3 regions of the Agrobacterium sp. rho-8.1 genome follow, and region 2 is predicted to be linked to each of the others. Evidence: riboswitches for the same ligand, from Rfam matches in the RefSeq annotation. Region 2 holds a riboswitch; each other region holds the start of a gene.
What was found. Region 2 has a riboswitch for cobalamin ahead of bluB (5,6-dimethylbenzimidazole synthase). Riboswitches for the same ligand answer to the same signal wherever they lie in the genome.

Region 1 (10,150 bases), 1.1 Mb from region 2:
GATCCCGCCCTCCCCGCGCTCCACATCCACCTCCACGCCAAAGACGTCGCTGATCAGATCGGCTGTGAAGATAGTCGATGGCTTGCCGAGAGCCACCAGATGTCCGTTTTTCATGACGGCCACCCGGTCGCAGAACATGGCAGCATGGTTCAGGTCATGCAGGGCCGCAGCGACGGTCAGTCGCTGCTTGCGAACAAGATGGAGAAGCGCAATTTGATGGCCGATATCAAGATGATTGGTCGGCTCATCGAGAAGCAGAATATCAGGCTTTTGCGCCAGAGCACGGGCAATGTGCAGCCTCTGCCGCTCGCCACCCGACAAAGTGTGCCATAGGCGCTCGGCAAGATGCTGGGCATCCACATCCAGCAGGGCCTGATCCACGATGGCATCGTCCTGCGAGGACCATGGAGACAGTGCGCCCTTGTGCGGGGTACGACCAAGCTCGACGGCTTGGCGAGCATTGATCCGTTCCTGCGTCTCTGCCTGCTGTTCAACAAGCGCAATGGAGCGCGCAACATCCCGGCGGTTCAGGCTCTGCATGGCCTTTCCATCGAGCGTGACTTGACCGGATCTCGCTTTCCTGATTCCGCAGAGAAGCGACATGAGGCTGGTTTTGCCGGAGCCGTTCGGACCAACGATACCAAGAAATTCGCCCGGCCTGATCTCGAGACTGACATTCTTGACGATTTCAACACCGCCCGCAGACCAGCATAGATCGTGTGCACGAAGCGTCATACCGATCTCCGTCGCTGGCTGAGAATGAGCGCGAAGGCCGGTGCCCCGAACAGTGCCGTGATGACGCCGATGGGCAGCACCTGCCCTGTAATGATGGTGCGCGAGACGATATCGGCAGCGATCATGAACACGGCACCCGTCAGTGCGGCGGCCGGCAACAGACGACCATGTCGAATACCGACGATCATGCGCGCCGCGTGAGGTATGACGAGGCCGATAAAACCGATGGAACCGACGATGCTGACCATAATGGCGGTCATCAAAGCGCAGACCCCTGTCAGAACGATATAGACCCGGCGCACCGGTATGCCGAGGGACGCAGCGGATTCGGAACCGAAAGTGAAGGCATCCAGCGCACGGGCATACCATAGACAGACAACGAAACCTCCCAGAGCGACAGGCAGGGCCAGCCAGACATCCGGCCAACGGACACCAGACAGGTTGCCCAGCAGCCAGAACATGATGCCGCGCGCCTGTTCGGCATTGGCTGCCTTGGTAACGATGAAGGAGGTGATGGCGTTGAAAAGCTGTGAACCGGCAACGCCCGCCAGAATAATGGCGCTGTTACCGCTGCCCGCTCGCAACGCCAAGAGACTGACGAGCGCAAACGCCACCAGAGCGCCGAGAAATGCGCCGAGTGGCATGGTCAGCATACCAGCACCAAAACCCAGAATGGCAACCCCGACTGCGCCGGTAGACGCACCGGCAGAAATGCCGAGAATGTAGGGGTCGGCCAGCGGGTTGCGCAAAAGCGCTTGAAGCACCACCCCAGACAGCGCAAGGGCGGCACCACAACAGGCAGCAACCACCGCCCGGCTGAGGCGGTAGTTCCAGATGATACCTTCATCGATCGCATCGAGAGGATAGCCCGCATGGAACACACGGTTCGCCACCGTCTTGGCAACGACATCCAGTGGAATGGATGTCTCGCCAACGGCGGCACCGAGCCAGAGCGCCAGGGCTAACAACCCGATCGCCAAAAGGACGGCGCGGGTCAGGGTGAAACAAGCGCTCATGGCTTACTTGGACAGTCCAAGCTGGACGACGGCGTCGGCCAGAACTTCGATGCCTTCGATGGTGCGGATCGTCGGGTTCATGGCCTGGGCGTCCATGACGACGACATGGCCCTGCCTCACCGCTGGCATGAGGCTTGCGACCGGGTCTTCTCTGAGGAATGTCTGTTTGACGACAATGTCGTCTGCCGGGTATCGCTTGCGGTCCATCTTGCCGGCGACAATCAGCGTCGGCTGTGACTTCGCGATGGTTTCCCAACCCACCGTCGGCCACTCCTCGTCGCTTTCGATGACGTTCTTGATGCCCAGTGCCGACATGATGTAACCGGGCGCACCATTCTTGCCCGCGACATAGGGGTCGATATCCAACTCTGCGCTGGAGAACCAGAAGACGGCGGAAAGTTTGCCGTCCACGGACGCCATCTTCTTGCGCGCCGCCTCTTCGCGGGCCTTCAGATCAGCCACCAGCTTTTCGCCCTTGTTCTGAACATTGAAAATCTTGGCGAGATCGGTCACTTCCTGATAGATCAGGTCCATGGTGAAGACGGAGTGGCGAACCCCATCACCGCCGCTGGAATTATCCTTACCCGTGCAATCGGCAGGTGATATGTAGACCGGTATCTTCAGTTCCTCGAATTGCTCGGGCTTACCGACCACACCTTCCGGGCCGATATGCCACTGGAATTGTGCCGTCACCAGATCGGGTTTCTTGGCCAGAACACTCTCGAAGCTCGGATCATTATCCGCCAGACGGTCAATCTTGGCATTGGCCTCCTCGTAACCCTTCAGGACGGGGCCGATCCAGACCGCGGTTCCGACAACCTTATCGGCAAGGCCGAGCAAATAAAGAATTTCCGTGGTGCTCTGGCCCACAGATGCGGTGCGCTCGGGCGCATGCGTGAACGTCACGTCTCGACCGCAATTCTTGAGCGTCAGCGGATAGCTCGTCTCAGCCGCTTGCACAGCGGGCAACCATGTGCTGAACGCCGTAACGGCCAATGCCGCAGCACACATCGTCTGTCTGAAATGGAATGTCATTTTCGATAGTCCCCGATCGTCATGGGCGCCACAAAGGCAGCCGTGTATGAACATGTTTAGACAGTCAGTCCGCAACGACGCGACACTGGGACTCTCTGAAACCGGGACATGGCAGATGGAATAGGCGCTGAGCAGCGCTCGATGCAATCACGACGTCTCCTGCTCCGGGCATCCCCGCCCGTGAATTGGAATGAACTTACGACGGCAGGTCTCCTGGCTCACGGATTTGCGTCTTCACCCGACCTTCCCGCGATATCGCTTCGCAGTGGCATGACGCTTTTTAAGAAAAGCGCCAATGGGTTCGACAATCCGCTCACAGTTGCGGGGGCAGCCACGGCATCGGACCGAAATCCTCACCGTATTCCCTATTATTCCTCACGATTGCTCGCTCGAAACCGTCGCGACCAGATAGACGGAATGCGGCCACGTGGTCAAGCATCTCTTTTGTTATGTTATTACATTTTATATTACAAGGTGGTATTTTCTCTAGGCTTCACATCGCCAGCGATCATAACGCGAAAGGCCGGGAATCTCTTCCCGGCCTTGATAGCGAAACGCTCTGCTGTGCTTAGGGCAGCGTGTAGGCAATGACATAGTCACCGGGTTTCGTACCCACCGAACCGTGGCCGCCCGCGACCATGACGACATATTGCTTGCCGTTGTCCATCGCATAGGTCATCGGCGTCGCTTGGCCACCAGCTGGAAGACGTCCCTCCCACAGCTGTTTGCCGGAGGTCAGATCGTAAGCACGCAGATAGTTATCGACGGCGGCACCGAGGAAGGCCACGCCACCCTTGGTAATCATCGGTCCACCGATGCCGGGAACACCAACCTTAAAGGGCAGTGGAAGCGGCGTCATATCGTAAACGGTACCGTTCTTGTGCTTGTAGGCAACGTCACCGGTGCGCAGATCAGCACCCGCGACATAACCCCAGGGCGGCGCCTGGCAGGGCACGCCGAGCGGTCCGAGGAACGGTCCCATCAACACGCCGTAAGGCGCTCCGTCGTTACGGTTGAGGCCCTGCTCGCTGCCTTTTTCATCCTGCCCCTTGGGCGGAATCTGTGCGCGAGGCACAAGTTGCGACGTGAAGGCCAGATAGGTCGGCATGCCAAACATGACCTGACGCTCAGGGTCGACCGCCACGGAACCCCAGTTGAAGGTACCGAAATTGCCAGGGTAGATCAGAGAACCATTCACCGACGGCGGCGTGTAGCGACCTTCATAATTCAGCTGATGGAACTTGATGCGGCACGCCAGCTGGTCGAACATGGAGACGCCCCACATGTTCTTTTCAACCAAGGGCTCGGGCTTGAAGGACAAAGCAGATGTCGGCTGTGTCGGCGCGCTGAAATCTTCCGGAATGGCACCGCCGGGTGCCTTCTCTTCCGTCACGGCCAGGATCGGCTCACCATTGCGTCTGTCGAGAACGTAGATATCACCCTGTTTGGTCGGCCCGACGAGTGCCGGAACAGTCTGGCCGTCTTTTTTTGTGATGTCGAGCAGGACCGGCTGCGCTGGAACGTCCATGTCCCAGAGGTCGTGATGTACCGTCTGGCGCACCCAACGATCTTGTCCCGTGTCGATATCCAGCGCGACGATAGACGAGGAGTATTTCTCAACGCTCTCGCTGCGGCCCATGCCCAACTGATCGGGAACCTGATTGCCGAGCGGAATGTAAACGAGACCAAGCGCTTCATCGACGCTGAACACCGACCAGCTGTTGGGCGAGTTCGTCGTATAGGTTTGGCCCGGCTGCAAAGGCTGCGTCTGCGTCGGATTTCCCGAGTCCCAGTTCCAGATCAAAGCCCCGGTGTTGACGTCAAACGCTCTGATAACGCCGGACTGTTCCTGCGTGGAGTAGTTGTCGTTGACCGCACCGCCGATGATGATCTTGTTGCCGACGATGACAGGTGGGGATGTCGAGTAATAGTAGCCAGCCGGATTGTGCTCCATTCCGGATGCGAGTTGCAGCGTGCCGTTCTGTGCAAACGAATTGCACACCAGACCCGTCGACGCGTCCAAGGCAATCAGACGCGCGTCAGAAGTGGGCAGATAAACGCGCTGTGCGCAGGGCGCACCGGCTTGCACGGCAGGATCGGCATAATATGTCACACCGCGGCATGTCTGATGCTGACGGTCAGGATTGAGACCCGCATTCGGATCGTACTTCCACTTTTCCTTGCCTGTGGCAGCGTCGATGGCAATTGCCCAATTGTGCGGTGTGCAGAGATAGAGCGAGTTTCCCACTTTTAAGGGAGTCACCTGATAGGTTGTTTCGCCCACATCGTCCGGCAGCTTCACGTCGCCCGTCCGGTACCGCCACGCTTCCTTCAGGCCGCTGACATTGTCGGTGTTGATCTGCGCCAAAGGCGAGTACCGCTGACCATAAGAGGTGCGGCCATATTGATACCACTCATTGTCCGGAACAGCGTTTCCATAGGATGGCGACGCCGTTACCACCTCCGTGGGAAGAGCCCCCTCCATGTCCTGAGGATCCTGCGTCATGGCAAAAGCAGCAGCACCGACCGAAACCAGAACGGCCGTCAACAATGGGACAGCGTTTGCGCCATAGGTAATGCCGGTTGGACTGGTAAAGCCCAATGGCTTTCTGATCCAAGGCATCAACAGCCACATGCCGATGACGATGATGAAGCCGCCACGCGGTCCAAGCTGCCACCAGTCAAAGCCGACTTCCCAAAGCGCCCACAGCAACGTGGCGATGACGAAGGCGGCATAAAAATGCAGTGCCAGCTTGTTTCGTTGAAACAACAAAACGGCAGTGATCACGAATGCGATACCCGCCAATGCATAATAAAAGCTTCCGCCCAGCATAACCAGCTGAGAACCGAAACCGAAAATTGCAAGTCCAATGAGCGTCAGGACGACTGCAGTGGATGTGACTGCCATAAAAAGCCCCCGGTGGTCTCCCACGCGGGAAACACGATCAGGCCTTAAAGGTTCCCGAAAAAATCACGATTTCGCCACTTTTTCGAAATCGCCAAAAGCAGCTTGCATATCGCCGGTGTTTTTGGCCGCAGCAATCATCGCCGCAAGCAGAATTCTGGCCTGTCCGGGCCGCAATGTCTGCGCGTGGATGGCGCCTGCCGCACCCAAATCATGGCCTCCACCGCCGCCGCCGTAACCGGCGACAAGCCTGCCAGTGGGCACCCGGCTGGAAACGACCACAGGCACACGAGCATCTCGGCATCGGCCAACAGCTTCGACAATACGGACATTGGCATTACCCGAACCCAGCGCCGCCAGAACAATGCCATCGACGCCAGCCTTGAGGCTGGCATCGATATGGGTCGCTTCGCAGCCAGGATGGATTGCTACGATGTCCACTCTGATATCCTTGACGCTTGCCGAAAGGCCGAGGCTGTGAGGACAGAGGGATGTGCTTGCCAGATCGAACGCGTCGCGCTCATCCGACGAGCGTTTGTAGAGACCCCATGCCGGCAGAAGCTTTCCGCCGAAGCAGACCAGAACGCCTTTTCCGACGTTGGAAGGATCAATGCAGGCTTGGATGGCGGACGACAGATTATCCGGCCCATCCGCCTGCGGGTGATCAGCAGTAAATTGCGCACCGGTAAAGATCACGGGTTTCGTCAGATGGTGCTGGAGATGAACCAGAAGTGCGCTTTCCTCCATGGCATCTGTACCATGAAGAATGACGACGCCGGACACGGCGGGATCGGCAAGCTCCAAGCCCACCGCATCGCTGATATGCTGCATGTCCGACAGCGTCAGGCTGGACGAATCCTTCGCCATCAACTCGACGGGCTTGACCAATACATTGGCGATGGTGAGGCCGGAAACCAGCGTCTCGCCAGAAAGCGCTGGCTTGGCCGCGCCGGTGTCATCGCGCGTGCTGGCAATGGTGCCGCCAGTGGCAATCACAGCCACCTGCATTGTCGTATTCTCAGCGCTCACGCATCGCCTCGAGGTCCAGTCTGCCTGGACGTTTCGGCTTTCGCCAGTTCATGAATGCGATTTCGCAACACATACCATCCCGCAACGAGAGCTGGCGCAATGATGACGAGCGAACCGACCGTCAACGTGCCAGCAGGATAATCCAATGCCATCAGCACCAGAACGCCGAGAAGAAAGACAAGTGTCAATATGCCGGTGTAAGGCGCGCCAAACATTCTGAAATCAGGACGGCTCATTTCTCCCCGCCGCGACAGGTGCCACAGCTTGAGTTGGCATAACACGATGACACCCCAGGCGCAAATAATGCCCAGAGCCGAAAGATTGAGAGCAATTTCAAAGGCCTCGGACGGTATGATGGCGTTGAGAATGACGCCGATGACGGTCACGACAGCGGTTACCGCAATGCCGCCATAGGGCACACCCGCTTTGTTCATCTTGGCCAGAGCGGCAGGTGCCGAGCCGGAAACGGCCATCGAGTGCAGGATGCGCCCCGTCGAATAAAGCCCCGCATTAAGCGATGACAAGACCGCCGTCAGCACAACGAGGTTCATGATGATATCGGCACCTTCGATGCCGATGGAGCCGAAGAAGGTCACGAAAGGGCTCTCGCCGGCCTTGTAGGCCGTATAGGGCAAAAGAAGCGTCAAAAGCAGAACCGAGCCGACGTAGAACACCAGCAACCGGAACACCACGGTGCGGATCGCGCCGGGAATGACCTTGCGCGGATCTTCGGTTTCACCCGCCGTCGTGCCGATCAATTCGATGGAGGCATAGGCAAACAACACCCCTTGAATGATGATGAAGGCGGGCAGGATGCCGTTGGGGAAGAAGCCGCCATTGTCGGTAATCAGGCTGAAGCCCGTGACATGCCCTTCGATCGGTGTGCCGAAAATGACGAAGTAGACGCCGACGATGAGGAATGTTGCGAGCGCGACAACCTTGGTGAGGCTGAACCAGAATTCCAGTTCACCGAACACCTTGACCGACAGCATGTTCATGGCCAGCACGATGATGAGCGCGCCGAGCGCAAAGACCCATTGGTCGATACCCTGCATCCACGGCACATATTGCTTGAAGAAGTTCATATAGATGGCAACGGCAGTGACGTCTGCGACAGAGGTCATGGCCCAGTTCAGCCAGTACATCCAGCCAACCGCAAAGGCCATTTTCTCCCCATAAAACTCGCGGGCGTAGGAAACGAAAGAGCCGGAGGACGGACGATGCATGATGAGCTCGCCCAAAGCGCGCAGCACCAGAAAGGCGAAGAAGCCGCAAGTGGCATAGACGAAAACCAGAGCAGGACCGGCAGCGGCCAGGCGCCCGCCAGCACCGAGAAACAATCCGGTTCCGATGGCGCCGCCAATGGCGATCATCTGAATCTGACGAGGCTTGAGAGCCTTGTGATATCCAAGCTCTTCTTTGAACTGCGTATCGCGGTCGTGATGGTTCTGATTTGGCTGGTTCACTGACAATCGCCCCTCCCTCAGAGCTTTAGTCAGCCGCGCATTCCGATCAATCAGCCAGCAAATCCCAGCCTTACGGTGTCGGCGGCCTTGGCGTTAAAGTCCAAATAAACGATATGCTTCTGTTATGCTGTTAGACAGATTTCCCGGTCCAAATACTGACCATCACTTGCGACGTCAAGCGCTATTGCCATGAAACCGCGACGGAGATCTGGCCACCGAAATGCGACAGCGGACAGCGACGACAAGAAAAATAGGATACCAACCGAACGCGCTGAGCACACACGCATTATCTCTATTGAAATGGCCTGGAAGGACGGATCGGCGCTTCAAAACAACGACTAGCGCAGCGCTCTTTCGCCGCCCAGAATGGACGTGACGATCTGCTTGACCTCACTCAGATGCGCATCCATGGCGCTTCGGGCGGTCTCGTCGGACCCGGCGGCGATGGCTTCGGCAATCAAACGGTGCTCGACATTGGAGGCGATGCGGCGCGGCGCCATGATATTCAACAGCTCCGATTGCTGGCTGAGCGAGCCGCGCGCATCCGAAACGATCTTGGCAAAGACGGAATTGCCGGACGCTTCGGCGATGGCGCTATGGAATTCGGAGTCAAGTTTGACCCATTTGGGCGGGTCCTCCTGCGCATCCATCGCGTCGCAGAGGCTGAGGATCCGAGAGAGCTGCTCGCCGGTTCGCCTGACCGCCGCCCAACCCGCAGCGGGAACCTCGATATAGGGTCTGGCCTCGAGAAGATCGCGGGCGGAGTAGCCGCCGTAACTGAGCCCGGGACTTGGCCTGTCGGTCAGAACGAATGTACCGCTGCCAGTCCGTGTCTGGGTCATGCCCAACGTTTGCAGGGAACGGAGAGCCTCACGCACAATGGGTCGGCTGACGCCATATTTGCCGGCCAGGTGCGTTTCAGCAGGCAAGCGCGTCCCCACGCTCAAACGCCCGGAGACGATTGCCAACCGCAAATCCTCGAAAACCGATTCCGCCGCGCTTTTGCGGGTAATCGGGCTTGCTTCTGATAACCAGTCCACCCCTGCACTCATGTGACAACCTTTTATAAACCCGCGATCGTTGTCAAGGCGTGGACGTGCTGGCTAACGGGTTTTACTGAAACAAAAAAAGCCAAATATGCCCGATTTTTAGTCGCGATGAAAAAGATTGCAAATGATTGTGCGCTGCGTCATCAATGCCCGCATGACGCTGCGCGACCTGACCATTCTAGTGATCGATGAAAACGCCATTCGCGCCTCCATTATCGAGGAGGGTTTGCGAGAGGCGGGACATGACCGTGTCACCGTCATCCACGAGGTCCACGGCGTAGCGCGTATCATCGACACACTCTGTCCCGACGTCATTGTCATCGACATAGAAAATCCAAACCGCGACATGATGGAACATCTGTTTCAACTAACGCGAACAGTGGGACGCCCGATCGCGATGTTCGTGGATCGCTCGGATACGGCCTCTATCGAAGCGGCGGTTGAGGCAGGCGTTTCGGCCTATATCGTCGATGGCCTGAAGAAGGAGCGCGTCAAACCCATTCTGGATATGGCCGTCAGCCGTTTTAATGCGTTCAGCCGCCTGAAACGGGAACTGGCCGACGCCAAATCGGCGCTGGAAGACCGCAAGATCGTCGAGCGCGCCAAGGGCATTCTCATGAAGATGCGCGGCCTGTCTGAAGAAGAAGCTTTCGCACTTTTGCGCCAGACGGCGATGAACGAGAAGAAAAAACTGTCCGAGATCGCGCAAAGCGTGATCACGGCTGCCGGTTTGCTGATGTGAACGGGCGAGGACAGGAAAGGACGTATAGGATATGACGAGCATCGTCAGCGAGAAAACGAAAAACGGTCCGGCAGACACCGCGCCCGCCCTTATCGGCAATGACCGCCAACGCACATTGCGGGCAGGCTTCATTCCGCTCGTCGACGCGTCTGTTCTCATTGCCGCCGCCGAAT
Region 2 (10,150 bases):
TGCCAGAAACGCTGATCCGTCCGATCGAATGTCTGGCGCAGAGCATGTATATCTCGGCCCCTGAGCTTTCACAGTTGGCCGCGACTGCTGCCTTTTCTGCCGAGGAAGAGCTCGATGTCTACAAGGAAAGCTATCGCACCAACCGCGATTTTCTTTTGAGCCGTCTGCCGGAGCTTGGGCTGCCGTTGGTGTCGCCGATGGATGGTGCTTTCTACGCCTATGTCGATATCAGTCGATACTCAAATGACAGTATGGAGTTCGCAAAGCTGATGTTGGCGGAAATCGATGTCGCTGCCACGCCTGGCCTCGATTTCGATCCTGTCGAAGGCCATCGTGCAATGCGATTTTCCTATGCGGGTTCGGAGTCGGACATTGCCGAAGCCGTTGGGCGTATCGGGGGCTGGCTGAAATAGGGTTTTCGAACCGCGTGCAGTTTTGTTGCACTCTGTCATCAGTGATTTTGGTTCGAACTGATCGGTAAATGACGGTAGGCTCTTCCCGACAACAATGGGAGAGTATGATGACGACCGAGAGAGTTGCAGTGATAACGGCAGGTGGCAGTGGCATGGGGGCCGCGGTCGCCAAGCGGATGGCGGATGACGGGTACAAGATCGCGATCCTCTCATCGTCAGGCAAGGGTGAAGCGTTGGCGGTTGAGCTGGGTGGCATCGGTGTTACGGGTTCGAACCAATCCACAGACGACCTGCAACGACTGATCGACCTGACGCTCGAAACTTTTGGACGCATCGACGTCCTTGTGAACAGTGCGGGGCACGGTCCGCGCGCGCCGATACTCGATATTACTGACGAGCAATGGCATGCCGGCCTTGATGTCTACCTCATGAATGTCATCCGTCCGACCCGCCTGGTGACACCTACAATGGTGCAGCAAAAGTCAGGAGCCATCATCAATATATCGACGGCCTGGGCATTCGAGCCCAGCGATATGTTTCCCACGTCGGCTGTGTTCAGGGCGGGTCTAGCTGCCTTCACCAAGATATTCTCGGATACCTACGCCGCTGACAATGTTCGCATGAACAACGTTCTGCCGGGGTGGATTGATAGCCTGCCAGCGCACGAGCAACGCCGGGAGATGGTGCCGATGCAACGGTATGGAAAAAGTGAGGAAATAGCGGCCACTGTCGCATTTCTAGCATCCGATGGCGCGGGATATATAACCGGCCAGAACCTGCGTGTAGACGGTGGACTAACCCGTTCTGTGTAAAGGACATTAGCACTAATATAGATCGGCATGACATATGCTGCCGGTGACAAAAGCCCGCAATTGCGGTCATTTTCGCGCATTTTGAAGGAACCGCGTCCCTACCGCCGCGTTATTCAACCCAAGGGTAACAGGTTCAATTTGGAACACGACACTCGTGTATGAAAACAGGTGGTTTGATCCATGGGACAGAGAAATCCAATCGCCAGACAAGTTGTTCTGGTTGTCGAAGATGATCCGCTGCTTCGCATGATGGCGGTGGATCTCGTGGAAGACGCAGGCTTCGATGCGATCGAGGCAGGCGACTCGGATGAGGCTGTCGAAATCCTGCAGGCTCGCCCAGACGTCAAAGTTCTTTTCACGGACGTGGATATGCCGGGGAAAATGGACGGCGTTGCTCTCGCCAACTGGGCGAGACGCAGCATCGTTCCCTTGGGAATAGTTCTCACCTCGGGTCACTACAGACCGGATGACGAAGATCTGCCTGACCAAAGCATCTTCTTTTCCAAGCCCTATGATTTTGAAAAGGTCATGAAAACACTCAAGCTCATGAGGGCGTGATCGAAATTTTCTTATTTGCCAATAGGTAACCATAGTTCAAACGTCGGTTTAGCGATTAATTGTTCTTAAAACACCTGCATTTATATTGCATTCCAAGGCTATAAGAGTTTTGGGGGTATTATGAACTTTCTGGGAATTACAGGCATGCAGTATGCTGGCGTGCCATTTCACGACACACGAATATTGCTTGCTGAGGATTCCAACGTCTTTACCCAGATGATTGGCGCACGCCTCAAGGAATTACTTGGATTGAGCGTCGAGGTTTGCCGTAACTTCGAAGAATTGCAGGAGTGCTACGAGCGGTCTTCTGAGGAAGTCACCCTTTCCATCTCCAACATCAATCTTCCCGGTGCGGAAAACGGAGAAGCGCTGGAGTATCTTGTGGATCTCTCGATCCCGACAATCGTCTTTACCAGCACCTTTCATGAAGATACGCGTGAAAAACTGATCACCAAGGAAGTTGTCGACTACATCCTGAAGGACAATGTCTTTGCGGTAGATATGCTGACGGAGTCGGTTTGCCGGTTCCTCACCAACCATCGCCATCACGTTCTGATCGTCGACGACAGCCCGACAGCGCGCGCTCTTCTTTCCAGCCGTCTGAAGCGTTACAATTTCCGTGTCAGCCTCGCCGAGAGCGGTGCGAAGGCGCTGGAAATTCTCAAGAACAATCCCGACATCGGTCTGGTCGTCACGGATTACAACATGCCCGACATCGACGGTTTCGAACTCACGCGCCGTATTCGCACCATGCGCGGCTCACATGAGTTGCGTATTATCGGCGTCTCCTCGTCTACGAACAGACTTCTTTCCGCGCGTTTTCTGAAGGCTGGCGGAAACGACTTCATGTTGCGTCCGTTCATCGATGAAGAGTTTTATTGCCGCGTGAACCAGAACCTGGATACGCTCGTGCAAATCAAGTCCGCGAGAACGCTGAATGCAAAAGCTGCCGCCTGATCGACTAGGAGCGGGTGCTTAGGCTTCCTGCTCTATCGGTCTACCCATGGCGAGTTTTTCGGAGAGTTGCGGCCCAAGCCTGTCGACATAGGCTTGGTCTGGCGACGTTCCCAGTGCATCGAGCGTCTTCGAGAAGAAGCAGCGCGCCGCCGCTGCTGCGACGATGTCAAATATTTCGGCGTCAGTCAGTGCGTGTGTTTTCAGCGTATCGATATCGTCTTGGGTGATCGACGTTGCATCGCGTACCACCTTGGTCGCAAAAATCATGATGGCACGTTCCTGTTCATCAAGGGGTGCGTCGTCTCCACCATCGATGATTGCTTCCAGCTGGCTCTCGGATACACCTTCCCGCGCCAGAACGGCGCCGTGGGCCAGCATACAGTAGGATGATCTTAGTTCCCGGGCAGCAGCCAGTGTCACCAGTTCGTAGCGTCTCGGCTCGATATTGCCGCGCAGGCTGACCAGAAGCGCGCTCCAGCTTTCCATGACCTCGGGACGATGTCCGAACGCCTGATACATGTTCGGCAAATAGCCGTAGGTATCTCTGGCATTTTCATACATCTCTGCGATCTTTCGGCTGGTTTTCGGCTCTGGCGGCGCGATGAACATCAAAGTCTCCTGAATTTTAACTCTCTCTAAAATGCGCGAGCGCCCGATTGGATCATTTTCAGTTGATGTTTTTTGTTACAGCTGCGATTCTAGCGGCAACAGGCCCATGATCATTGCCATGGTCCGGCGGCTCAGGCTTGCATAGGGCTCACTGGCATAATGTTGCGGCTTGCCTCTGACGACGCCATTCCAGATGACGTTGCGACGTTGGTTGAGCGTCAATTCAAAGCTCATTTCCTGACGGATCTCATCGCTGAAGATCGCGTCCATTTCCTCGACCAACCGGGGTGAGGTGAACAATACGCCCATCTCGGTGTTCAGCGACATCGAGCGTGGGTCGAAGTTGAGGGAGCCGATAAAACCAATCTCGCCATCACGCGTGAACGCTTTGGTGTGCAGGCTGGCCTGGCCGGAACCGCGAAGCGAAAATGACGAGTTCTGGTCGGCAAGCGCGCGCAGCTCATGGATTTTGATGCCGTTGAGAAGGAGCGGGCGTCTGTAGCGCGAATATCCGGCGTGGACAGCCGCGACATCCGTTGCGGCGAGCGAGTTCGTCAAGACGCAAACCGAAACGCCATTTGCTGAGAGGCGAGACAGAGTTTCGACGCCCTTCAAGCCGGGAATGAAGTAAGGAGACGTGATCCGCAGCTTGTTCGTCGTCTCGTCCATGACGGGCAGCAGGGTTTCCATCAGGTAGTTATGGCCATGACGGCGCTTGCCGGCCGCTTTCTCTGGCGGATCGGCAACGACTTGCACGGTTTCCACCCAATGCAGCTTATCGGAATTGAGGAAGTTGTCGGAATAGTGCTGGCTTTCTACCCGTTCTAGATAGGGCCGTGCAGCACTTCCAGCCGCCAGCGCATCCATCCTTCGACGGAGTTTGGAAAGTCTATTCGGGCGCCGTGCGAGCAGCGACCTGACCGGCACCGCGACGGCGCTGTTCCAGTAGTCATCGAATATTTCTTCAGCCTGCACCAGACAATCGCCATGGGCTATGACATCGAAATCCCTGAAGTTTGCCTGTTCCGCTGCATCGAAATAGGCGTCCCCGATGTTGCGACCGCCGACGATCAGAACCCTGCCATCTGCAATCCAGGCCTTGTTGTGCATTCTCCGGTTGACGCTGCGAAACCGCAGGACCATTTCCAGCCCACGGCGGAACACGTTCTCCCGCGCTTTGGTGGGGTTGAACAGACGCAGTTCGATGTTGGGGTGGCTATCGATCGCATGAAAAGCGCGGTCCGGGATGGAGACGCCCAGATCATCCAGAAGCAGGCGCACACGCACGCCGCGATCAGCAGCTGTTATGACCTCGCGCATCATCAACTGGCCGGTAAGATCCGCGTTCCACATATAATACATGAGATCGAGGCTTCGGCCAGCCGCACGTGCGGATCCGACGCGGGCCGCGAAGGCACCAAGATTGGACTGCACGAGTGAAAGGGCATTGGGCTCGTCGCGTCCGCGTCTGATGTCCTTCCAATGACGGTCGAGCGGTGTTGCGTCATCTTCCGCCGGCAATGCCGTGGATGCGATCTTGATGATGATTTTGTCGCGGTGGCGCGACGCGAGTGCCATTCCAGCCACGATCATCACGACAACTAGGATACAGATTGCGATGGTTACGTACACGGCGATAGGGACACCCGCATCAATTGCATGCCTATTATATCTGCTGAAATCAATGGATTTCAATGCCGCGCTTGTCGGCTTCTTCCTTGATGATGTCCTCGACGGTCAGGCGTTTCAGGGCCGGATTTCCCAGCAGGTAATCATTTGCGATTTCGAAAATGGATTTGGGACTCTCGTTTCGGTGGAGCGTGTCGAGATCCTGGCCGATTTTCTCGCGCAGTTGCGTGTCGTCATTCATCATGTTTCCTCCATCGTATGAAGGCTAGAATGCACGGGCGGTATCTGGGTTCCTGTCACGCTTTGAAATGAGGATTGCATTGGTGGGTTACGCCAGCCATAACCCACCAATCAGGTGCTTGCCTTTGGGCAGGAGAATCGGGAATGCGGTGAAAATCCGTGACGTGCCCAACGCTGTAAGGTGGACGCGTGTGACCATACGCCACTGAGATGATCGGGAAGGCGGTGACATGCGGTTGAACCCAAGTCAGAAGACCGGCCTGATGCGATAGACCGAACCGCATGGACGGCGGCAGGTTTTGATGTGCTGGGCCGCGCCACGGCCCGCGCTGCATTGTTGGGGATAGACGATGCCACACGACGAGTTCGAACACGCGCTGGCGCCAGCTCAGGAATTTTCCGATGCCGACAAGCAAGCCGTCTACCGCGCCATCGAAACGCGACGCGATGTGCGTGACCAGTTTCTACCGAACCCTCTATCGGACGAATTGATCGGCAATTTGTTGAAAGCTGCACATGCCGCGCCGTCAGTCGGGTTCATGCAGCCATGGAATTTCACGCTGGTCACAGATGGGAAGGTGAAGCAACGCGCGTGGGAGGCCTTTTCGCGTGCCAATGCAGAAGCTTCTGAAATGTTCGGGCAGGAGCAGCGGGCGCTTTACCGCAACCTGAAGCTGGAAGGTATACGCAAGGCGCCGCTGTCGATCTGCGTGACCTGCGATCCGACGCGTGGAGGGGATGTCGTTCTGGGTCGCACACATAATCCGCGCATGGATGTGTATTCTACCGTTTGCGCCGTCCAGAACCTATGGCTGGCGGCGCGCGCTGAGGGCGTTGGTGTGGGATGGGTCAGTATCTTCCACGACGATGATATCCGCGGTATCCTCGATATACCGCCGCACATCGAAATCGTCGCATGGCTGTGCGTCGGTCATGTCGAGACGCTCTATGGCGAGCCGGAACTGGCGGTGAAAGGCTGGCGTCAGCGTCTGCCGCTGGACGAACTGGTGTTTCGAGATCGCTGGGGCGCGACGTGAAGGGGTCCTATTGCTGCTGAGGCTGCGCACCCTCCAGTGCGGGATTTTTCAGGTCGATGCGGCTTTGCTCCTCGGGCAGGAATTGTGGACCGACCATGCGAACCTTGTTCTTTGACGGGTCATAATCCCGCTCAGGCACGGGTACAGCCTCAACTTTGACGTCTGGCTTGCTGTCCGCTGGTTTGGTCGTGGCGTCACTCTTCGGTGACGTGATGGTGGTGATGCTGCTGGAGCCATTCTGCAAGGCGGTGGATTGCGGGGCTTTCGCCTGTTCATCCTGCTTTTTCATCTGGTCCTGATAGGCCGCCATATTGCAGCTGCAGGACGGTGCGCGGCTTGAACTGGGGTTGTTGCGGTAGGCGAAAGCCGTCGGCATGGACGCATAGGGCTGGCCGGTCTTTGCCGAAACCATGTCCGAGCTCTCCTGGCCTTCCAGCGCGTGGTAGAACAATTCCGTCTGCGTGCCTGGGCACATGCGCTGACACTGTGCCGCCTGATCGCGGAAATCCAGTGGCGTCGCATCTGATGAAATCGGGAAGAACGCGCCGTCACAGGTTCGCACACAGAGCGTTCTCAGGCCACCTTGCATGGGCATGTCCGGCGAGGGGGCGTAATCCGAATCATCGGGTTGGCTGAACGGATCTCCGGAGTGACGCATATCGGGGTCTTGCGAAGGGTCGGTCGAGGCGATGGACGGGGGCTGCTCATCGAAGCAGCCATTTTCATAGAGAGCGGCCATGATGTTTTCGCGGCTATTCTGGGCGTTGTCTGCCTGCTGCGCGGCCAGCATACGATCGCGGTCTTCTGCAATCATGGCGCGTTCAGCTTCAGCCTGCGCCAGCGCATCGCCGATTTCGCCGCATAGCTGCGCGTTCGGATTTCCATAGACAATCACGCTGCCGGAGGAGCAGCCATAGCCGCGCATATCGTTCCTGATCCGGCGGATGATGATGTTCTGCTGGGCCAGCGCGCTCGCATAACGGCGCACTTCCGCGGTGTTGCCCATGATGCGCGTTGGTTGGTTCAGCTGGGCGCGCAAGTCATTGCATATATCATTAGCCTGCACCGATACGGGTGCAGCGAACAGAACCGTTACAAGTGCGCCGATCAGTCGGCCTCTGCGCGGAATCAATGGGTCTGTCCGTTTCCGGCGCGCAATCATGCACGCCATATCCTGTTGATCATCCCGTGCAGAATGCGCGGGATGAGTATGCGTTCAGGATAACATAAGGCTGTGCCGCAAAGCGGCAACAGCCAGTTCAAAATTGCGTTAACCCGGACTTACACCGAAGGGTGTGAAGCCTGAACTGTTGCAAGGGCCGCCATGTTGACCACGCCGCGCGATGTCACCGTTGGTGACAAAATGTGGACGGGCATGGCTGAACCCAACAGGATAGGGCCGACATGCAGGCCCTCCGTCATGGTGCGTACGACGCCGAGGGTGATGTTGGCCGAATCCAGGTTCGGGAAGACCAGCAGGTTCGCTTCCCCCGACAGAGCACTATTGGGCATGGCCCGCTTACGCAGAATTTCCGACAGCGCCGAGCCGCCCTGCATTTCGCCATCGATTTCCAGTTCCGGCGCGGTGTCACGCACCAGTTGAAGCGCGCGGCGCATCTTGCGGGCGCTTTCCGAATCACGCGAGCCGAAATTCGAGTGGCTGACGAGAGCAATCTTCGGCGTTATCCCGAAACGCTTGATTTCCTTGGAAGCCAGGATTGCCAGCTCCGCGATGTCTTCCGACGTTGGGTCGTAATTGACGAAGGTGTCCGTGAGGAAGATTGCACCCTGCTGGGTAATGAGCAAGCTGAGACCGCCGAATGTGTGTGCGCCCTCGCGCTTGCCGATGATCTGGTTGACGTCGCGCAGATGGCGGTCGAAGCGGCCTTCCAGACCACAGATCAGTGCATCTGCTTCACCACGCTTGACCGAGAGAGCACCGATGACGGTGCTGTTTGTGCGAACGATGGTACGCGCCGCTTCCGGGTTGATGCCGGCGCGACCGACCAGAGCAAAGTAGTCATCGACATACTCGCGGTAGCGCGGATCGTCTTCAGGGTTGACCACGGCAAAATCCGCGTGCGGGCGAATGCGAAGACCGAAGCGCTTGAGGCGTGTTTCGATGATCTGCGGACGACCGATGAGAATCGGTACCCCTGTGCCTTCCTCCAACAAAACCTGGGCGGCGCGCAGCACACGTTCGTCTTCGCCTTCAGCAAAGATGATGCGCTTCTTTTCTGCCGTCTTCGCCAGGTTGAAAATGGGTTTCATGATGAAGCCCGAGCGCCAGACGAAACGGTTGAGCTGGTCGAGGTAGGCGTCGAAATCCGTGATGGGTCGCGCAGCCACACCGCTTGCGGCAGCGGCACGCGCAACCGCAGGCGCAATGCGCAGGATGAGGCGAGGGTCGAACGGCGAAGGAATGAGGTAGTTGGGACCGAAGATCGGTGTCTCGTCGCTATAGGCTTTCGCTGCGACTTCCGAGACTTCCTCGCGTGCCAGTTCCGCAATCGCGTGAACGGCTGCCATCTTCATTTCTTCGTTGATGGTTGTCGCGCCGCAATCCAGTGCACCCCTGAAGATGTAGGGGAAGCAGAGAACGTTATTGACCTGGTTCGGGAAATCCGAGCGGCCGGTGCAGATCATGGCGTCCGGGCGCGCGGTGCGGGCCAGTTCCGGCATGATTTCCGGGTTGGGATTGGCCAGTGCCAGAATGAGCGGCTTTTCCGCCATGCGGGCCAGAAGCTCGGGCTTCAAGACGCCTGCTGCAGAAAGGCCGAGGAAAACGTCGGCGCCATCAATGGTTTCGTTGAGAACGCGCTTGTCGGTCTTTTGCGCGTAGACCTCTTTCCACTCGTCCATCAACGTGTTTCGTCCTTCGTAGACGAGCCCCTCGATGTCGTGAACCCAGATGTTTTCGCGTTTTGCGCCCAGCACGACCAACAGATTGAGGCAGGCAAGGGCCGCCGCACCCGCACCGGATGCAACGATTTTGACATCGCCGATGGTTTTTCCCGCCAGTTCCAGTGCGTTGGTCACGGCTGCCGCCACGATGATAGCGGTACCGTGCTGGTCGTCGTGAAATACCGGGATGTTCATTTTTTTGCGAAGCTGACGCTCCACTTCGAAACATTCGGGTGCCTTGATGTCTTCAAGGTTGATACCGCCAAAGGTCGGCTCCAGTGCCGAAATGGTCGAGACCATGTCAGTGATGCCGGGGGCGTCGATTTCGATATCGAAGACGTCGATGCCTGCAAATTTCTTGAACAGAACCGCTTTGCCTTCCATGACTGGCTTGGAGGCGAGAGGGCCGATATTGCCGAGGCCTAAAACTGCGGTGCCATTGGAAATGACGGCGACGAGATTGGCGCGCGCGGTATATTCGGCAGCCATTTCAGGATTTTCGTGAATGGCAAGACAAGGGGCAGCAACACCGGGGGAATAGGCAAGCGCCAGATCGCGTTGGTTGCCGAGCGGTTTGGACGCCTGGATTTCCAGTTTTCCGGGACGCGGATAGCGGTGATAGAAAAGCGCCTGTTCTTCCAGATCCGCGTTGGCGTTGGTATTTTTCGTGTTGCCCGTTTCCTGAGAACTCATTCTGTCACCGCTTATTTCAAGTTTCTTCGAGGCCTTTGCATACAACAATCAGCTTGTGCGTACAGCCGTTTATTTTACCTGCTTCAAGCAAAGTCAGCACTTTCGCTTATGCTCAAACGCCGGTTTCGCGTGCTGAATGGCTGCGTTGTCATCTTGCTGAAACACGAGTCTGTTTTTCCATTGATGAAGATTGCCGAGTACAGGGGGAACAGTTCCATGGCCGGGCAAAGCGAAACCAGACAGTTCAGAACACTCTTCATTTCCGACGTGCATCTTGGGTCGAAAGCCGCCAAGACGG
Region 3 (10,150 bases), 1.4 Mb from region 2:
GCATCCGGAAAGATGGAGCGTGAGAGACCCATCCAGCAAGCCGGCAATCTCGATGACGGCGTCTTCTGCCAGCGCCCGCGTGGCGATGAAGGCTGAAGCACAAGCCGGTTTCCCGGCACAGGCGGCAATTGCCGAACGTGGATCATCGGCAGTGGTGACGAAACCTGCGTCGTCGGCTCGGGCAAGGAGAGCTTGGCAGGCATCCTCTGTGCCGATGAAAAACAGTCCGTGTGCCGGACCAAACCTGATGAGTTTTATGCCAAGATCAGATGCTTGGCGGCAGAGAGCGGCAAGTGCTTCTGCTGATATCTGCCCAAAGGCTGGTGCCAGTGCTGCGGCGAAGCGGTTGTTTGTCAGTGGCGATATTGAAGGACGATGGATGTAGTCTACCAAGCGCATCAAACCAGACGGAGATGAAACCCGTGCCGGTGCCACATCGACAGCACGCTCAAGCAACCGCTCTCCACAAATCCGTCGAACCGTCTCAATCTCAAGATCACGCCCCCGCGCATCCGGTCCCCGTTCCGCCAGACAGGAAAGCAGCTCGATAACAACATCAACTGCATCATCCGCCCGCAGCAGACCGGCCTTCAAACCCTTGTCTTGCGCGCCACCCAGCATCAAAAGCCAGAAAATGCCATCATCAGGCCTGACCGCCTTCAGCCTGATATCTGCGAGCAGTTCACCCATCTGCACATGCCCGCCGCCATCAATGATCACGGACATTTTCGCCGCCAGACGATCATCAAGACCAAGCGTCGCAGCCGTTTCAGATATCCGGCTCACAATGTCGCGCGTATCGGCAACTGCCGTCTCATCCATGCCCGCAAGCGGCGACGTTTCCACCGCCAACCCTTGCCGCAGCGGCAGGCCAAGCCCCAGAACATCGACCTCCAGCGCCACAGCACTTCCCTCCGTCAGGCCGCGAAACTGCAAACCGCCGCGTGCAGTAATATCGACCAACCCATTGCCGTGGCGAGTGGCGAGAGCGCACAGGCTCCCCAAATCCGTAGGCGAAATCGCACTCGCAAACGCCACACGAGACAGCAATCCATCCCCAGTCTGCATGGGCGCAGACAAAGCAGGGCACACGCCACGGCGCTTAAAAGGTTGGACGTCCACAGGGCGGGCGCTCATGCCTTTACCCTCGCCTGTTTCGGTGCGATCAGCATTTCCAGTTCGGCGTCCACCGCATTGCGGCGACTGTGCCAAAGGCCGCGACGACGAGCGGAGAGAAACCGTTGCGCCATCACCTCCGCTGCCTGCGGGTTTTCCCGCAAAATGAAGTCGCGCACCTCTTCATCGCCGAAATAGGCATCGTAGAGCGCTTCTATCAGGGACGATGACACCGCATGGGTCGTCTCGGCAAAACCGATGAGACGATCGACCGTCTCGGCAAATTCAGAGGCACCACGCGGCCCATGCCGCATCTGCCCGGCAATGAAGCGTGGATTAATGGCACGGGCGCGCACCACACGCGTAATGGCCTGGGCAATGGAGCGAGCCCTAGGCCGTGCCGGATCGGTCGTATCCAGCGCCACCACATCCGCCGATTGGCCAAGCGCTGCCTTGGCTGCTGCAAAACCGCCGATGAAGGCAACGTCCGAGGATCCATCCAGCAGGTCACGCCCCGGATCATCTCCTGTATGAACCAGCAGGTCGGCTTTCTCTACCTGTGCGGCAAAACCGACGTCAGTGAACACGCCAAGACCATCCGCCCCGCCAAAGGCATGGCTTGCGGCATCGAGATAGATTTGGCCAAGCTCTTCCCGATCATCCCAACGGCCATTGGCCAGCTTTTCTTCGATGCCCGCACCATAAGTGCCGGGCGCGGAGCCAAAGATCCGCGCGGGAATATGGCCGAGACCGGCGGCCTCTTCTCCCAAGGGATTATCGCCAGGCGATTCCTCGCGCCGTGCAATCGCCCTTGCCGCAGCGTCGAGCAAAGCGATCAGCGCCGGAAACATATCGCGGAACAGGCCGGAAATGCGAAATGTCACATCCACGCGGGGACGTCCCAGCACGGCCGGAGGCAACACTTCGATGCCAGTGACGCGACCCGTAGCCTGATCGTAGATCGGCCGCGCACCCATCAGATGCAGCGCGTGGCCCACATCTTCGCCGCCATTGCGCAGGGATGCCGAGCCCCAGAGATCGAACACGATATGCTTAGGCCAATCACCATGGCTTTGCAGATGATGCCGCAGCACCTCTTCGCCCGCCATCCGGCCAAGCTCGAAAGCGGTTGGGGTCGGCATGGTGCGCGGGTCGGCAGCGTAGAGATTGCGGCCTGTCGGCAGCACATCCAGTCGTCCGCGCGCCGGCGCGCCGGAAGGGCCGGGCGTGATGTGCTGCCCATCTAGCGCTGCCAGCAACGCCGCTTTTTCTGCCTTGGCACTGTCTCGCCTGAGGACATCAGGCTCATCATCCACACAGCGGCCAAACACATGCTGGCCATCCTTGATGGCGAAATCTTTGAGGTCGCAGAGAAACGCATCGATCCGCGACAAAGCCGTATCGGCATCGTCCTGCGTGCCGACACCGGCATCTCCGGCAAGCCCGGTTTCTTGAGCCTTTTCGACAATCAGTTTCGCCAGCCTGTCACGGCGGCGGCGGTCCAGCCCATCGGCCTGCGCATATTCATCGACAAGCTGTTCCAGCGCCATCTGTTCGCTCGTAAGCCCGGCATTCACCAGCACTGGCGGAATATGGCCGATGGTCACCGCAGCAATACGACGCTTGGCGACCGCGGCTTCGCCGGGATTTGAAACGATAAACGGATAGATCACCGGCAGCGCACCAGTGACGATTTCCGGGAAGCAGGCTTGCGAGAGAGCCACCGTCTTGCCCGGCAACCATTCCAGCGTGCCATGCGCGCCGACATGGATGATCGCATGCGCATCGAGGCTATGGCGCATCCATGCGCCGAAAGCGACAAGCGCATGCCGGGGTGGCAGGGCAGGGTCGTGATAATCCACCCGCCGGTCTTCGGTGCGGCCACGATCCGGTGCCAACGCAACCGTTACGGAACCGAACCGAGCCGCACGAAAGTGAAATGTGTCGTTAGCGACGGCATCGTCCTTGTCCGCATCACCCCAGGTATCATCCAGTGCCTGATTAGCGGCTTGCGGCAAGGCATGACGAGACGTCGAATATTCAGCAAGTCCGAAACTGGCTGACCCGCGCTCGACGCAATCAAGCAATGCCCGTGCCGTGTCAGGAATATTGTCCACCGCATAACCGGCTTCGCGCAGATCGTGCAAAATCTCCAGCACGCTTTGCGGCACGTCGAGGCCGACAGCGTAACCTGTGCGTCCCGGTGCCGCACCGGGATAATCCGGCATCAGAATGACAATTCGCCGCTGCGATGCTGCAGTCTCTTTCAGCCGCAGAAACGCGGAGATACGATCCGCAACCTGTTCGACGCGATCCGGCTCGGAGCAATGAACGAGGCCGCGTCCGCCTTGCGGGTCAGGCTGCTTGAAAGAAATGGCACCGGCCAGAATCCGGCCATCCAGTTCCGGCAGCACCACATGCATGGCAAGATCGGATGGGTTGAGACCGCGCATGCTTTCTGCCCAGCCATCCCACCGCGTGGTGGCCATGATGACCTGAAACGTCGCCACACCCAGCCGGTCGAACAGGCTATGGCCGTCTCCATCGGCGTGGCTGGCGAAAGCCGTCGCCGCAATCATCGCCGCCGGTTTCAGTGGCGCGAGTGTTTCCTCCAGAAACCGGATCGCTTCCGCATCCTTCAGACCGCCGACGAAGACTGGAAGTGGCGCGAAGCGACGCTTGCGCAACGTGCCATAGAGCGCGTCGATGGGAGCGACATCAGCGGCCATCAGCATGGAACGATAGAACAGGATCGGCAGCAGGAGCGCGTCGTCTGAAAACCCGTTTAGCGCTTCGGATAGATCGACAACGCCCTCGTCGGGTCGGTAGAAACCGGATTTCGGCAGGGGTTCTGCTTCGATATCTGGCCAGGCATCACCTCGCGCAAAAGCTGCAAGTCCTTTCGCCACACGGCCCATATTCTCCGGCCCGCCCTGCCGAAAGAAAGACAGGATTTTGGACTGGGTCGGCAGGTCGACCGTTGACGCAGCTTCCAGTTTCTCGTCGCGCTCGCTGCATTCGCCCGGCAGAAGCACCAGCTTGATGCCGCGTCGTCGCGCCATTCTGGACAACTCATCGACGCCATAACGCCAGCGGTCGGCACCGCCAAGAATCCGGATAAGGATCAGCTTTGCATGTTCCGCAGTCTTTTCGATCCACAGATCAACCGACATGGGGTGCCGCAGTTCGAAAAGATTTGCGGACACGAATGAAACAGAACCATCCGTGCTCCGCTGCCACCCACGCTCCAGGCCGCCCAGATCGCTCGCCGAAAAGGACATCACCACCACATCAACCTCGCCTTGGTCGAGATCAACCGGCTCTATCAGATCGTCCAGAGACGAAGATGTGGTGGCGAGGATGTGCATGGATCAGGCAGCCAGCATCCGCTCGATTTTTGCGCGGTCGAGACCCTTTTCACCGATCACTACGAGACGGCTGCGACGCACCTCACCGGCGGCCCAGGGACGGTCGAAATAATGATTGACGCGTGAGCCGACCGCCTGCACCTGCAACCGCATCGGCTTGGCCGATACGTCCACGAAACCCTTGATGCGCAACACGTTTTCAGAGGCCGCTGTTTCGGAAATGCGCGCGGCCAGCGCATCGGCATCCGTTACCGCGTCCAGCTCCACGACGAAGCTGTCGAACTCGTCATGATCATGATCTTCTTCATCGTCGTGATGGGTGTGGCGATTTTCGATATGCTCTTCCACCGCAAGGCCAAGACCGATCAGCACGGCCGGATCGATTACGCCATTGGCGGCCACGATGATCTTGGCGGCCTTGGGAAGATGCGCGTTGATATGCGCCTTCGCCCGCTCCAACCCTGCGGCATCGAGCAGATCGCCCTTGGTCAGGACGATCAGATCGGCGCAGGCAATCTGGTCCTCAAACACCTCTTCGACAGGATCGTCGTGATCCAGCGCTTCGTCATTCTGGCGCTGAGCAGCGAGTGCTTCCAGATCATGCGATACCATGCCGTCTGCCAAGGCGGCACCATCGGCCACGGCCACGACCGCATCAACCGTCACCCGGCTTTTGATCGCTGGCCACTGGAAAGCCTGCACCAGCGGTTTAGGCAGCGCGAGGCCTGACGTTTCGATCAGAATATGCTCGACGCGTGGCTCGCGGCTCAGGATCTGCTCGATGGCGGGCTGAAAATCATCCGCTACCGTGCAGCAGATGCAGCCATTGGCCAGCTCCACGATGTTTTCTTCCGGGCAGCTTTCAATGCCGCAACCCTTGAGGATTTCACCATCAATACCGACATCGCCGAATTCATTGACGATGATGGCGAGACGCTTGCCATCGAGCTTTTCCAGAAGGCCACGCAGCAAGGTGGTTTTTCCAGCGCCCAGAAAGCCGGTGATAATGGTGCAGGGAACGCGGTTGAGCGTGGTCATGATGTCTCCTCGGTAAAATGCAAAGGGGGAATGCGGGCAACAAGGCCGCGCTTCAAACTATCGGGCCGCCCGCGCCATGGCATCAAGCCATCACTTGCCTGAGATAGAAGCCGCGCGCCAACCACCAGATCGGCCGCATCGTCTTCACCGAGCGATCCGAACATATAGGACCAGCCATCGGCGCTACGCATCGCGGCACTCAGGCCGCGCTTGCAATTGGCAAGGCAATTGACGCTGCGGATATCGACACCCTCTGACCGCCCCAGATCAATGGCCGCCTGCGCAAGTGTTGCGCCGGGACGCGGGTCAGCATTCGGATCCGCTTCGGACCGGCAGCTACGGCACACGTAAACAACGACGCCGGGCGCGGTGTCGCGATCTGCTTTGTCATTCACGCTGGGCGATGTCGATCTGATATCCAAGAGTATAATTTCCGCGCCTTCAACATGGTCCTGGGGTGCGGATATCGAAAAACAGCATGCGACGACACGCACAGCCATTGTTCAAACAACCGACTGACCAGAGCACCCCGCCCGGCAGACGTTTTTCCTGAAACGGCAGGTCTCCTGGCTCGCGGCTTGAACGCCTTTGCGCCGCCTTCCCGGACTTTTGATGTCCAGTGGCTTTCCGGCGCGGGCTCACCGCTTACAGTTGCGGGGGCAGCCACGGATTGGTTCGCATTGCAAACTGAACCGTGTTCCCTCTTAGCTTTTCCCGTTGCCGGAAAAAGACCGTCAGACCCTAACCCTTAGGCCCTACGATGCTTGAGTGTCAATGCCAGGCATCATTGCTCACGCATGCGTTTTGGCTATAGTCGCCGCTTCGAAAAGCAAGATACCCGGAAGGATGAACCGCCATGACCCGTGACATCAGCGACAGCGAAGCCGAACGTCATCGGACCAAAATGGTCAATCGCAAGGTGGTGCAGGACGCTGAAGTCTCGGAGAAGACCATCGAAAAAGGCCTGCTGATGATCAACACCGGCGCCGGGAAGGGCAAGTCCACCGCCGCTTTCGGGCTGGCGCTTCGCATGCTCGGCACCGGCAGACGTGTCGGCATCGTCCAGTTCATCAAGGGCGCATGGTCAACCGGCGAGCAGGGCGCTTTGGCCCTGTTCGGAGATCGCGTCGCATGGCGGACCATGGGCGAAGGTTTCACGTGGGACACTCAGGATCTGAAACGCGACGTCGCTGCCGCATCTAAGGCCTGGGAGGAAGCCAAGGTTCTGATGGCTGATGAGACCATCGGTCTTGTGGTGCTGGATGAACTGAATATCGCGCTGCGTTACGATTATTTGCCGCTGGAGGAGGTCGTGGAGACCCTGAAGAACCGTCGCCCCGGTCTGCACGTCATCGTCACCGGTCGCAACGCCAAACAGCTGCTCATCGATACCGCCGATATGGTCACGGAAATGACGCTGGTGAAACATCACTTCAAGGCGGGCGTCAAAGCGCAATCCGGCATAGAGTTCTAATTCATGGCAGCGCGCGTCTTGATGTTTCAGGGAACCGGCTCGGATGTCGGCAAGTCGCTTATGGTGGCGGGTCTGGCCCGCGCATTCGTGCGTCGCGGCCTGTCCGTCATGCCTTTCAAACCGCAAAACATGTCCAACAATGCCGCCGTGACCGCCGATGGCGGTGAAATCGGTCGAGCGCAGGCCTTGCAGGCGCGTGCCGCAGGCGTTCCGCTTTCCGTCCACATGAACCCGGTGCTGCTGAAGCCACAGAGCGAAACCGGCGCGCAGATTGTGGTGCAGGGCAAGGTCATCGGCAATGCCAAAGCGGCGGATTATCAGCATATGAAAGCGGGGCTGATGCCGCAGGTGCTGGAGAGTTTCGAGCATCTGAAATCACAAGCCGACCTCGTTCTGGTCGAGGGTGCGGGCAGCGCATCGGAGGTTAATCTTCGCGCCAATGACATCGCCAATATGGGCTTTGCCCGCGCAGCCAATGTTCCGGTAATCCTGATCGGCGATATAGACCGGGGCGGCGTCATTGCCAGCCTTGTCGGCACAAAAACGGTTCTGGAACCGGACGACGCAGCGATGATCATGGGCTTCATCGTCAACCGCTTCAGAGGCGATCCGACCCTGTTCGATGAGGGCATGCGTCTCATCGCTGACAAAACCGGCTGGAATCCGATTGGCCTTCTGCCGCATTTTGCCGATGCCAGCCGCCTGCCCGCCGAAGACGCGCTGGGTCTAACAGCACCAGGACAGCACAAACCCGGTGCGAAAATTCGCATCGCCGTGCCCATCCTGCCGCATATCTCCAACTTCGATGATCTTGATCCCCTGGAAGCGGAGCCGGATGTGGAGCTTTTGCGCATACGACCCGGTCAGGCCATTCCGGGCGATGCCAAGTTGGTTCTGCTCTGCGGTTCCAAATCTACCATCGCCGATCTGACCACGTTGAAAAATGCCGGTTTCGATACCGATATCAAGGCACATCTGCGCCGGGGCGGCCGTGTTCTGGGTCTTTGCGGTGGTTATCAGATGCTCGGCAAAACCGTGGCGGACCCGGATGGCATCGAAGGCGCGCCGATGACGGTTGAAGGATTGGGACTGCTGAATGTCGATACCGTCCTGACCGACGATAAACGGCTGGTTTCGGTCACAGGCAGAAGTTTCGACGGAATATCTTTCTCCGGCTATGAAATGCATGTCGGCGCGACCGAGGGGAAAGATGCAGCTCGCCCGTTTTCCGCCATCGGCAACCACCGCGAAGGCGCGATCTCGGCAGATGGCCGCGTGTTCGGCACCTACGTCCACGGCCTGTTTGCCGATGATAGCCAACGCAGTGCGTGGCTGGAGAGGCTGGGCGGCCATCATTCAGCCCTGAATTATGAAGCACAGGTGGATGACGTGCTGGACCGGCTGGCAGACCATATGGAACGCCATCTCGATCTCGACGCGCTGCTGGCTATAGCGCGATGACGAGCGGAAGCGCGCCGAACAGGCCAATCAGCATAGCGTCTGCAATGCGTGCCAGTTTCAACGCTTGACGAACATCGGCAGCGGTCAAATCCCTCCGCCCGCCTTCGCCCATAAAACGCGCTTCGATCATCCGCCCTCCGTAAGAGCGTGGACCTGCCAGCGCAAAACCAAGCGCCCCAGCCATCGCCGCTTCCGGCCACCCGGCATTGGGCGAGCTATGATGACTGGCATCCCGGAAAATGGCGCGCAAACCCGCCTGTGGCGAAGCGCCCTTCACGAAAAAAGCGGCCGTGACGAACAGAAAACCGGTGAGGCGAGAGGCGGGCAGATTGACCAGATCATCAAGCCGCGCCGATGCCCAACCGAATGCCTCATGGCGTGGCGAGCGGTGGCCGATCATACTATCTGCCGTGTTGATGGCCTTGTAACCGGCACCTCCGGCCAAGCCCAAGAACCCAAGCCAAAGCGACGGCGCGACGATGCCATCGGAAAAGTTCTCCGCCAGACTTTCAATCGCCGCGCGGCACACGGCCGCCTCGTCCAGATTTTCAGGATCACGCCCGACGATCATCGAAACCGCCTTCCGGCCACCCTCGATACCATCACGCTCCAAAGCCGAGGCCACAGCGGCGACATGCTGCTCCAGACTTTTTTGTGCTGGAAGCGATGCACCCAACACGGCCGCAAAAAACAGGCCGAAAGGCAGAGCCAGAAGAATGGATTGCGACATCACTGCAAGAAGCACGGTCAAACCGAGGAAAACAACCAGCGCCACCACGCCAATGGCCTTGCGGCGCAAAAATGTGTCGCCTTCCCGGTTCCATTTTCTATCGAGGAGCGCGATAAGCGAACCTATCCATGTCACGGGATGACCGATGCGCTGGAACAGCCAGTCGGGATAACCGACAAGGCGTTCGATCAGCAGCGACAGGAAAGCGAGAGCGAAGAACATGGGCGACAGGATACCAGAAAAGACGCAACCGGCGATCCGCCATGGTGGCAATCTGGGTCAGGCGCGTCTCTTTTTTCCACAAGCGCCCGAACCCTGGATCGATCTTTCGACCGGGATCAATCCGCACTCCTACCCGCATTCGCCTGTTCCCGCCAGCGCCTTTGCCCGCCTGCCGGAACCGCGCGCCGTGGAAACGCTGAAAGACATCGCCGCAACCGCCTTCAGCGCGCCTTCCTCCGCACACATCGCCGCATCGCCAGGCACGCAAATGTTGATGCCACTGCTCGCGCAGATCGCCGTTCGACGCGGTGCGAAAACCTGTGGCGTGTTGTCGCCCGCCTACGCCGAACACGCCCGCACTGCGCGTATCGCCGGACTACCTGTTACCGAAGTCTCTGACGTCACTGATCTCGACGCCTTCGATTACGCCATCGTCATCAACCCCAACAATCCCGATGGAAGGGTCACAGATCGCGATACCTTGCTGTCGCTGGCAGACACCATGCACGACAAAGGCGGCCTGCTGGTTGTGGACGAGGCCTTCGTTGAAACCGGCTATGGCGAAAGCATCGCAGACGCCTGCCACTCAGAAAGCCGCATCGTGCTGCGCTCCTTCGGAAAATTCTACGGCATGGCAGGCATCCGCCTCGGTTTCGCGATTACTCACCCCGATATCACCGCAGACCTAGAATCGCGCCTTGGCCCCTGGGCGATTTCCGGCCCAGCCCTGCACATCGCAAC

Region 1: linked by a shared signal. The riboswitch ahead of RMR21_RS12795 (ABC transporter substrate-binding protein) and the one ahead of bluB (5,6-dimethylbenzimidazole synthase) in region 2 are both predicted to bind cobalamin.
Region 3: linked by a shared signal. The riboswitch ahead of RMR21_RS14060 (DUF1636 family protein) and the one ahead of bluB (5,6-dimethylbenzimidazole synthase) in region 2 are both predicted to bind cobalamin.

What each region holds. Positions count from the first base shown of each region.
Region 1 is NZ_CP192788.1:2,587,400-2,597,549, forward strand. It holds gene RMR21_RS12785 (ABC transporter ATP-binding protein) at 1-735, opposite strand, end outside; gene RMR21_RS12790 (FecCD family ABC transporter permease) at 732-1,751, opposite strand; gene RMR21_RS12795 (ABC transporter substrate-binding protein) at 1,755-2,786, opposite strand; cobalamin riboswitch at 2,973-3,201, opposite strand; gene RMR21_RS12800 (glucose/quinate/shikimate family membrane-bound PQQ-dependent dehydrogenase) at 3,355-5,694, opposite strand; gene RMR21_RS12805 (asparaginase domain-containing protein) at 5,758-6,720, opposite strand; gene RMR21_RS12810 (amino acid permease) at 6,717-8,186, opposite strand; gene RMR21_RS12815 (FadR/GntR family transcriptional regulator) at 8,525-9,238, opposite strand; gene RMR21_RS12820 (ANTAR domain-containing response regulator) at 9,390-9,977, shown strand; gene RMR21_RS12825 (CmpA/NrtA family ABC transporter substrate-binding protein) at 10,009-10,150, shown strand, end outside.
Region 2 is NZ_CP192788.1:1,497,343-1,507,492, reverse strand. It holds gene RMR21_RS07580 (pyridoxal phosphate-dependent aminotransferase) at 1-413, shown strand, start outside; gene RMR21_RS07575 (SDR family oxidoreductase) at 521-1,225, shown strand; gene RMR21_RS07570 (response regulator) at 1,406-1,783, shown strand; gene RMR21_RS07565 (response regulator) at 1,904-2,740, shown strand; gene RMR21_RS07560 (carboxymuconolactone decarboxylase family protein) at 2,759-3,352, opposite strand; gene RMR21_RS07555 (phospholipase D family protein) at 3,425-4,942, opposite strand; gene RMR21_RS07550 (hypothetical protein) at 5,031-5,222, opposite strand; cobalamin riboswitch at 5,315-5,496, shown strand; gene bluB (5,6-dimethylbenzimidazole synthase) at 5,569-6,255, shown strand; gene RMR21_RS07540 (DUF2865 domain-containing protein) at 6,263-7,417, opposite strand; gene RMR21_RS07535 (NADP-dependent malic enzyme) at 7,537-9,852, opposite strand; gene RMR21_RS07530 (UDP-2,3-diacylglucosamine diphosphatase) at 10,069-10,150, shown strand, end outside.
Region 3 is NZ_CP192788.1:2,879,792-2,889,941, forward strand. It holds gene cobG (precorrin-3B synthase) at 1-1,137, opposite strand, end outside; gene cobN (cobaltochelatase subunit CobN) at 1,134-4,484, opposite strand; gene cobW (cobalamin biosynthesis protein CobW) at 4,488-5,525, opposite strand; gene RMR21_RS14060 (DUF1636 family protein) at 5,519-5,944, opposite strand; cobalamin riboswitch at 6,062-6,270, opposite strand; gene cobO (cob(I)yrinic acid a,c-diamide adenosyltransferase) at 6,379-6,996, shown strand; gene RMR21_RS14070 (cobyric acid synthase) at 7,000-8,457, shown strand; gene cbiB (adenosylcobinamide-phosphate synthase CbiB) at 8,444-9,409, opposite strand; gene cobD (threonine-phosphate decarboxylase CobD) at 9,408-10,150, shown strand, end outside.